Regions from separate parts of the Thiocapsa sp. C2-2m genome, predicted to be linked through region 1. Evidence: predicted binding sites of a transcription regulator. Region 1 holds the regulator's gene; the other holds the start of a gene.
The links. The regulator sigma-54, encoded in region 1, starts transcription at its own class of promoters, with help from an activator protein. The targets are predictions, from matches to a motif close to TGGCANGNTNCNTGCTT.

Region 1 (4,549 bases):
GCGCCGGCCTGAGCTATCTGGCACAGGAACCCTCGGTGTTTCGCAAGCTCAGCGCGCGCGACAACATCCTCGCCATCCTGGAGGCGCGCGGCGACCTTTCTCGGGCTGATCGCAACCTGCGCTGCGAGCGCCTGCTCGAAGAGCTCGGGATCGCCCATGTCGGCGGATCGCTCGCGCTCAGCCTCTCGGGCGGGGAGCGACGGCGCCTCGAGATCGCACGCGCGCTCGCGGTCGACCCCCTGGTGATGCTGCTCGACGAGCCCTTCGCCGGGGTCGACCCTATCGCCGTCGGCGACATCAAGGCCATTGTCTCGCATCTGCGCGATCGCGGGATCGGCGTGCTGATCACCGATCACAACGTGCGCGAGACGCTCGATATCTGTGATCGAGGCTACATCATCAGCTCGGGGTGCGTCATCGCGGCGGGCACCCCGGCGCAGCTTCTGGCCGATCAGCAGGTCCGCGATGTCTACCTTGGCGCGGATTTTTCCATGTAGGGGCGAGCCCGCATGCGCATCGGCACGTGCATCGGTTGGCTGCTCTTTCCGAGATGTTGGGTGTAAGATGGGATCCTGCCACGGCTGATGACGCCTTCACCGGACTGAAACGGCTAGAATCGAGCAGCATGGGCCATGGCGGCCACCTGATCGAACACCTCGAGAAGCGCATCCGCGATCCATGAAGCAATCCATCCAGCTTCGGCTCGGCCAGCACCTGACCATGACGCCTCAGTTGCAGCAGGCGATCCGTCTGTTGCAGCTCTCGACCCTGGAGCTTCAGAAGGAGATTCAGGAGGCGCTGGATACCAACCTGATGTTGGAGGAAGGCGACGACGCGGACCGCTTCAACGCCGGCGAGGAGCAGCAGACGGGCACGATCCAAAGCGAAGATATCGAAACACCGCGGGGTTCGGTCGAGCAAGCCGTCGACCGCGAGATTCACGCCGAATCCAACGAGATGCCCGAGGAGCTGCCGGTCGACACGCTCTGGACCGATGTCTTCGATTCCTACTTGCCGAGCACGTCGCACGGCTCGGACGACGGTTCGGATTACGATCCCTTTGCCCAGCAGAGCCGCCCTCAGACACTGCTCGACCACCTCGCGTGGCAGCTCAACCTCTGCAGGCTGAGCGAGCGCGACAACATGATCGCCCAAGCGGTCATCGATTCGATCGACGCCGACGGCTATCTGCGCATCGATGTCGACGAGCTGCTCCTGACCATCGACCATCCCGAGATCAGTGCAGAGGAAGTGGAGGCGGTCGTTCACCGCATTCAGTCCTTCGACCCGCCGGGCGTGGGTGCCCGCAACCTTGCGGAATGTCTGCTGATCCAACTGAGTCAGCTGCCCCCCCAAACGCCATGTCGGAGCGCTGCGACGGCGATCTGCCGCGACGGGTTCGAGTATCTGGCCAAGCGCGACGTCGCCTCCCTGGTGCGTCAGTTGAAGGAACCCGAGGAGACCGTTGCCGGTGCGCTGACGTTGATCCGTCGGCTCAATCCGCGCCCCGGAAGCCTGATCGCCGGCACGCCGGCCCAGTATGTCGTCCCGGATATCTTCGTGCGCAAACGCGAGGGCCGATGGTCGGTCGAGCTAAATCCCGAGTCGATGCCTAAACTCAGAGTGAACGCCGACTATGCGCGCCTGATCCGGCGCGCCGATCAAAGCGCGGACGGCGTCACCTTGAAGAGCCATTTGCAGGAGGCACGCTGGTTCATCAAGAGCCTGGCCAGCCGCAACGACACGGTGCTGCGCGTCGGCGCGAAGATCGTCGAGATGCAGCAGGAATTCTTCGAGCACGGGGACGAGGCGATGAAGCCGATGGTTCTGCGCGATGTCGCCGAGGCATTGGAGCTGCACGAGTCGACCGTATCTCGAGTAACCACACAGAAATTCATGCATACGCCGCGGGGGAGCTTCGAGTTCAAGTATTTCTTTTCCTCGCACGTCAACACCGCTTCCGGCGGGGAATGCTCGTCGACCGCGATTCGCGCCCTGATCCGCAAGCTGATCGCCGCCGAGTCCGCGAAAAAGCCCATGAGCGACAGCAAGATCGCACAGGAGCTTGCCGATCAGGGGATCAACGTCGCGCGGCGAACTGTCGCCAAGTACCGCGAGGCCATGGGGGTTCCACCCTCGAACGAGCGCAAGCGCCTGGATTAACAGGCCGTTTGAACCATAAGGAGTCAACAGATGCAGATCAACCTGACGGGTCATCACATCGACGTCACCGACGCGCTGAAAGGCTACGTCGACACGAAGTTCGAGCGCCTTGCGCGGCACTTCGACCACGTCATCAACGCTCATGTCGTTCTGAGCGTTGAAAAGCTTGCCCAAAAGGCGGAGGCCACTCTGCATATCAACGGCAACAAAGTCTTTGCCGACTCTGTCCACGAGGACATGTATGCCGCGATCGACGGACTGATCGACAAACTCGATCGCCAAGTGCTGCGCCACAAGGAGAAGAAGAGCGATCATCGCGGCGCGAACCCGAAGATCAGCGAGGGCGAAGAGCCCGATCGGATCTGACGTACCCGAGACCTCCGAGGGGCGCTCCTGCCCGTCGAAGGCATTTAACGAACGGGATCCGGCACGGGGTCGGCAGACGCAATCGACGGCCCCGACCGGAGCATCCGAGGACAGACCCAATACGCGCCGCTTTTTTGGCGTTCCGGTCGTGACGGCACAGTTCAAGAATTTGTTTCTAGCCACTAACCACTAAACACTAACCACGATATTCAGGATCCATGAGCAGACACCTTCGCCCGCCATCGCCGTGCGGACAGCGATCCAGAAGCCAGCCGAAGTGCCGCTTACCAGCGGCGCACGGGAGCCGATACCGATGCTCAGCCCCGCACTGATCAACGAGGCCCGGATCGGTCAAGGGCTTGAGATTGCCAGCAAGAAGCGCTTGCTCGAGACCCTTGCCGAGCTGCTTGCCAACGACCACCCACGCTTGAGCACGGAGACTGTCTTCGAGCGCCTTCTCGAGCGGGAACGGCTCGGAAGCACCGGTCTAGGCCACGGCGTCGCCCTACCGCACGCGCGGGTCAAAGATGTCTCGCACGTCATCGGCGCTTTCGTGCAAACCACGCGTGGGGTGGATTACGACGCGGCCGACGGCGAGCCGGTCGATCTCGCCTTCGCGCTCTTGGTTCCGGAGACCGCGACCGAGGAGCACCTCCAACTGCTCGCCTATCTGGCGGGTCGCTTCAGCGAGTCCGCAACGCGGTCACGACTGCGCGATGCCGACTCGCCCGCGGTCATTCTGGACCTTCTGAAGGCCACCTAGCGGTCGAGACGGGCCGCCAGCGATGATCGACAGCCTGCAATCCCTGATCGACCAGACCGGACCCCGGCTCAAGCTGCGCTGGATCACGCCGGAGCCGGCGACCGCGCGCCCGCTGCGCGGCGACGATCCGGGACGCTCCCGGCAGTCGTTGATCGGCTCCCTGAACTGCATCCACCCCAATCGCCTGCAGGTCATCGGACACGCCGAGATCCTCTACCTGGCGGATCTGGGCCGGACCGCCTTCGGCGAGACCGTGGACAAGCTCTTCTCGGATCATCCGGCCGCCGTCATCTTCTCCGACGGCATTGATCCGGAGTTTGCCTTCCGCGAGGCCGCCGAGCGGACACACACGCCGCTGCTCGGCTCCTCCCTGGGCGACGAGGAGCTGATCAATCATCTGCGTTATTTCCTTACCCATGCGCTCGCCGAGCGCCGCACGGTGCACGGCGTCTTCATCGAGGTCTTGGGCATGGGCGTCCTCCTAGTGGGCGATCCGGCCGTCGGCAAAAGCGAGCTGGCGCTCGATCTGATCGCGCGTGGCCATCGCCTCATCGCCGACGACGCGCCGCGTTTCGCACGCATTGCCCCGGAGACCCTGGAGGGCACCTGTCCCGAGGCGCTGCGTGATTTTCTCGAGGTCCGTGGCTTGGGGATTCTCAACATCCGCGCCATGTTCGGCGAGGGCGCCGTCGTGCGCAGCAAGACGCTGAATCTCATTATCGATCTCCAGCCGCTCGACCAACAGCAGCTCGAGTGCATCGATCGCCTCAGCGGCAGTCTCTCGGTCCGCACCATCCTCGGGGTCGCCGTCCCCAAGATCACGATGCCGGTCGCACCCGGTCGCAATCTGGCGATCCTGGTGGAGGCGGCCGTACGACACCAGATTTTACGCATTCGCGGATACGATGCCGGCGTCGACTTCGTCGACCGCCAGGCCCGTGCCATCAGCATCGATCGACCCGACCCGCCGAGATCACCGTCATGATGCAACCACCGGCAGAGGAGCAGGTGCTTGAACCGCCTCAGTCCGTCGGCAAGCCGATGAGGCTCGTCATCCTCAGCGGCCTCTCCGGCTCGGGCAAGAGCGTCGCACTCCATACCCTGGAAGACGTGGGTTTTTACTGCATCGACAACCTGCCGCTCTTCCTGCTGCAGGATCTGGCCCTCGGACTGCACGAGGGGCTCGACGACGCCTTCATGAAGACGGCGGTCGGCATCGACGCCCGCACCAGCCCGAGCAGCGGCCCGGAAGAGCTC
Region 2 (4,549 bases), on a different contig from region 1:
AGTCGGCACCTCGGGGAGAGTTGGGGGCGGCGGACTTCAGCTCGCCACGCGGGCGTGCTCGGGCGACTGAAGTCACCCGTCCCGGGGGGCCGGATGAATCCGGCGTACCCGGGCGGTCGCGGTCGGAGTGATGAACAAGGCCCGCCGACGATAGGAAGCGCAACCCCGCCGCCGGTGCGTCGTGCCTCGCAAGCTCGGCACAACCGACCTACAACTCACGGCTCCGAGCCCGTTGCCGGCTCACAGCGTAGCCCGACCCGCAGCACCCCAGCAACGGCGCACGGCACGACGGCCCTCGTCACGCATTGCCGACGCTCCCTCGCCGCTATACGCTCTTTGCATGTACCGCCCCATCGACCCCAAGATCGACTGCGTCTTCAAAACCCTGTTCGGGTCCGACGACCGGCGCGATCTGCTCATCCACCTCCTCAACGCCTTGCTCGCGGAGGATCTCGAAGCACCCGTCGCCGAGGTCGATATCCTCAACCCCTACAACGAGCGCGAGACCCTCGACGACAAGCTCACCATCGTCGACGTCAAAGCCCGCGACACGGCCCGCCGGATGTTTCAGGTGGAGATCCAGCTCCTGGTCTTCCCCCAATATCTGGCCCCAAGCATCCTCTATGCCTGGGCCGATCTCTACAGCCAGCAACTGCACAGCGGCCAGGATTACGACGCGCTCCGGCCGACCTATGCGATCTGGATCCTCGATCAAACCCTCTTTGTCGAGCGACCGGAGTATGCTCATCGGTATTCTCTGCGCGACGACCAGGGGCGCCGGCTCGTCGACCACGGGGTCATCCGGCTCTTCGAGTTGACCAAATTCCAGGTCGCGCAGGTCGAAACAGAGGCCGAACGTTGGCTAAACTTCCTCAAGGACGGTGAACACCTCAATCCCGAGCATCTCCCCGAGTGGATGCAGCATCCCATCATGAGGCAGGCCATGAGCATCTTGAGCCGCTTTTCCGAAAAAGAGCGCGACTATCATCGCTATCAGTCCCGGCAGGAGGCGCTGCGCGTGCAACGCACGATTCAGCGCGTGCTGGACGAGGCACGCGCAGCCACGGAAGCCGCGCGCGCGAACGAGCAAGCCGCGCGCGCAGCCACGGAAGCCGAGCGCCAAGCCAAGGAAGCCGAGCGCCAAGCCAAGGAAGCCGAGCGCCAAGCCAAGGAAGCCGCACGCGCCGGGGAGCAGGCCGCGCGCGAGGGCGAGCAGGCCGCGCTCGCCGAGGTCGCACGCCTCAAGGCGCTCCTGCAGCAGCAGACCGACCGCTGAGGCCCTGTCGGCACCCGGGCGCGCGGTATGTGGGTCGGGCTTCAGCCCGACAATCCCGCCGAGAGCAGCAGCACAGCAGAGTCAGACTCAAGTTCGACCCACAGCGCGATCCGCAACCCGTCCGTCTTCATCCGATCGCCCGCCCCGCCCGAGCGACAAGAATCGGCCCCCGACCCTGCCCCATTTCGTCACTTTCTGACACGCAGCGTCTAAATCGAGGGGCGTGTCGCCTTGTCGGGCGGGTGCCCCGGACCGCGCTCGGCCGATCACGCCCAAGCCTCCTCCCGCCGACAACCGCCCGTCGATTGACTCGGCCTTGAGCGCCAAATGCCGGATCACCCTGCGGTCACAAGGATTTCAACGCCTTGGGGAAAGGCTGCGGTTCAGGAAAGCGTGATGCCCGTCACGACGTTCGATCTGTGTTTACTTTAGCCCCGTGCGCGGCGTCTCAGCGCGCCATTCCCGCCGTCACCGAAGCCCGGCGACTGGCCCGAATGATGCTGTATCAAGGTCGGGACACCCAGGGATGCGACGCAAGAACACTGGCAGTACCCAACCGCCGGGATCGCCCGGATCATCACATCGACACGAGAGTACAGACATGAAAAAGATTCAACAAGGTTTCACATTGATCGAGCTGATGATCGTTGTGGCGATCATTGGTATTTTGGCGGCGATTGCGTTGCCGGCGTATCAGGACTATACGATTCGCGCCAAAATGTCAGAGTGTATTGGCGTTGCTGGAGCGTGCAAAACCGCCGTTACGGAGTTCTATACATCAATGGCGCGCATGCCGGGTACTGCCGGTAGTGCAGGATGTGCAGAGAGCACAACAGCTTTTTGTGGCGCTGCTAGCGTTAACGCAGGCACGGTGACGGTTGCAACAGATGCTGACATTGGAATTGCATCATGCAATATCGTTCTCGTTCCCACCGTTGACGCAGGAAATCTAGCGATCACTTCTTGGTCGGGGACGACTAGCACTTGTGACGATAAATATATGCCGGCATCGTTCCGGTAGACGAAGCTTTATTTTTTGAGCAGGGATGTCTGGCATGCTGCTCGTCAAAGCACATGCCACACGCCCTGCAATTAACCTTGTATAGCGTATCGAACGGGGTTTCCGTAATCCTTCGCCCAGATCAAGTTTCGGAAGCAAAACCACATGCAAAGCAGAATTTATTGAAAATATACGGGGAAAGAAATTGAATGACCATAATTTCAGGATCGCTATCAATAGTCTTGTAAAAAACCCCACCACCAGGGGTTTTTCTTTTATAGTCTTAATGATTTCACTCGCTCTTGGCTGCGCTGCGCTCTATTTCATCTATCGTATCGGCTTTCCTGCTCCTTGGACATTTGACGATAAATTCAGTTTAAGTGGCCTGGCAGAGGTTTCCGATTTTCAATCTGCGCTTTCTTACGTCATCGGCAACAACACCGGACCGACCGGGCGTCCTGTTGCGATGCTCAGCTTTCTCATCAATGTTGACGATTGGAACCTGAATCCGGCTGGTTTCCGCCAAATCAATACGCTGATCCATCTCGTCAACGTCGCTTTGGTTGCATCTATTGCTTGGCTGATTGCAAGACAGGTTCCGGCGTTAGCGGCGCGAGCAGCCGGTTTTGCGCTGGTGCTGGCGCTGTTGTGGGGAGCGCATCCTTTCCTGGCGTCTTCCGTGCTTTCAGCCGTCCAGCGGATGACTTTGCTATCGGGCTTTTTTGTCTTGCTTGGCCTTCTCGGTTATCTGCTCGGGCGCCGCTGGGCTGAGTCCAACCCGCGTGCAGGGATTTTAACCATGCTCGGGGCAGTCGCCGTCTGCACCCTGCTGGCGGGTTTCTCCAAGGAAAACGGCTTTCTACTGCCATCATTCATTGGCCTGATCGAAGTTCTGATCCTGGCGCGTTGGCGTCCCCTGACACGTCTTGACTGGCAATGGGTCGGTCATCTGCTGCTCTGGACGCCTATCGTCGCCTTCGCGCTCTATGTGTTCTGGCATTGGCCGGGTATCTCCGGAACGCAGGATTATCGTCGTGACTTCACCTGGGATCAGCGTCTTTGGTCACAGGCATTGATCCTTCTCGACTATGTCCGTCAGACCTTCATCCCTGACATCCGTGTCCTCGGCCCCTTCCAGGATGATCCCGACAAGCTAACCGGTCTGACTCTTTGGTCTGGCTTGGCGGCTCTATTTTGGATCGCTGCTTTGGCTGCTGCCATCTGGAAACGCAAGAGTCAGCCACTGCTGCTGTTCGGCTTGAGTTGGTTCCTCATCGGTCATCTAGTGGAATCGAGCTTCATCCAGCTCGAACTCTATTTCGAGCACCGCAACTACATCCCTATCCTGGGATTACTGGCGCTTCCGGTCGCGGCTGCCTGGCAGTCCGCTAAGCGTTGGCCTCGTGGTGTGCTGACGCTTTGTTATCTGCCCGCACTGCTCATTCTTCTGACATTGACAGTTCGCGGATGGGGCGATCCAGCAATGGGCACCGAACGCTGGTATAACGCGCACCCAGAATCCTTGCGTGCGCTGATCTACAAGGCGCAATGGGTGCGCTATAGCCAAGGCGCTGACGCTGCCGCAGACTTGACACTGGCCGCTGCTGATCACGATAGCCGTAATCTTGAAAAATTGGCACTTGCGCTGACCATGCAATGCGAAATTCGTCGATCACGCTTTGGCTCGGCCTTGTTAGCCCACACCCGACGCACACTCGAAACAGAGCCGGCAGTTCGTCCTTCAGTGAAGTTTCTCTCTGATCTGGAATATGTAATGGACAAACGCCTGAAAGGGCAATGTCAGTGGCCGTCCCTTTCCGAATTAAAACAAATATATCAATTTATGCTGAATCAGACTCGATTGCCCGATGCCGATAGAACGGCGAAAGCTCGCCTTTTGCTCAATCTCGGATTGATCGACATGGCTGAAGGGCAAACTGAAAATGGCATCAAGCTATTGTTAGAGGGATTTAGAAACCATCGCACCTATTTCAGCTACGGCCTCATCATTGAGACTTTGCTAAAGTTAGACCGCAAAACGGATGCCCAGAAGTTGACCGAAGAATTTATCGACTATCAGCCATCCAACATTATCAATAAAGCCGATCACCGTCGTCGAGTTATGGCCGCTTACGATGACGCAAATTCCCGCGTCTTAGAGGTAAGGGAGGCATCGAGGGAGGCATCGGGGTCAGGTCTTGATTTTTGACTTTCTTGAAGAAGTTAAAGGACAGGTTTGTTTATCAGCCACCTCGTCAGGACCAACCTCCTCG

Region 2: the regulator sigma-54 is predicted to act here: its motif matches at 1,763-1,779, upstream of AADX97_RS26530 (pilin).

What each region holds. Positions count from the first base shown of each region.
Region 1 covers NZ_JBBWVD010000012.1:54,725-59,273, reverse strand. Annotated here, with positions in the region: gene lptB (LPS export ABC transporter ATP-binding protein) at 1-497, shown strand, start outside; gene AADX97_RS11120 (RNA polymerase factor sigma-54) at 679-2,163, shown strand; gene hpf (ribosome hibernation-promoting factor, HPF/YfiA family) at 2,194-2,529, shown strand; gene AADX97_RS11110 (PTS sugar transporter subunit IIA) at 2,843-3,292, shown strand; gene hprK (HPr(Ser) kinase/phosphatase) at 3,315-4,277, shown strand; gene rapZ (RNase adapter RapZ) at 4,334-4,549, shown strand, end outside.
Region 2 covers NZ_JBBWVD010000056.1:627-5,175, forward strand. Annotated here, with positions in the region: gene AADX97_RS26525 (Rpn family recombination-promoting nuclease/putative transposase) at 341-1,276, shown strand; gene AADX97_RS26530 (pilin) at 1,878-2,297, shown strand; gene AADX97_RS26535 (hypothetical protein) at 2,482-4,485, shown strand.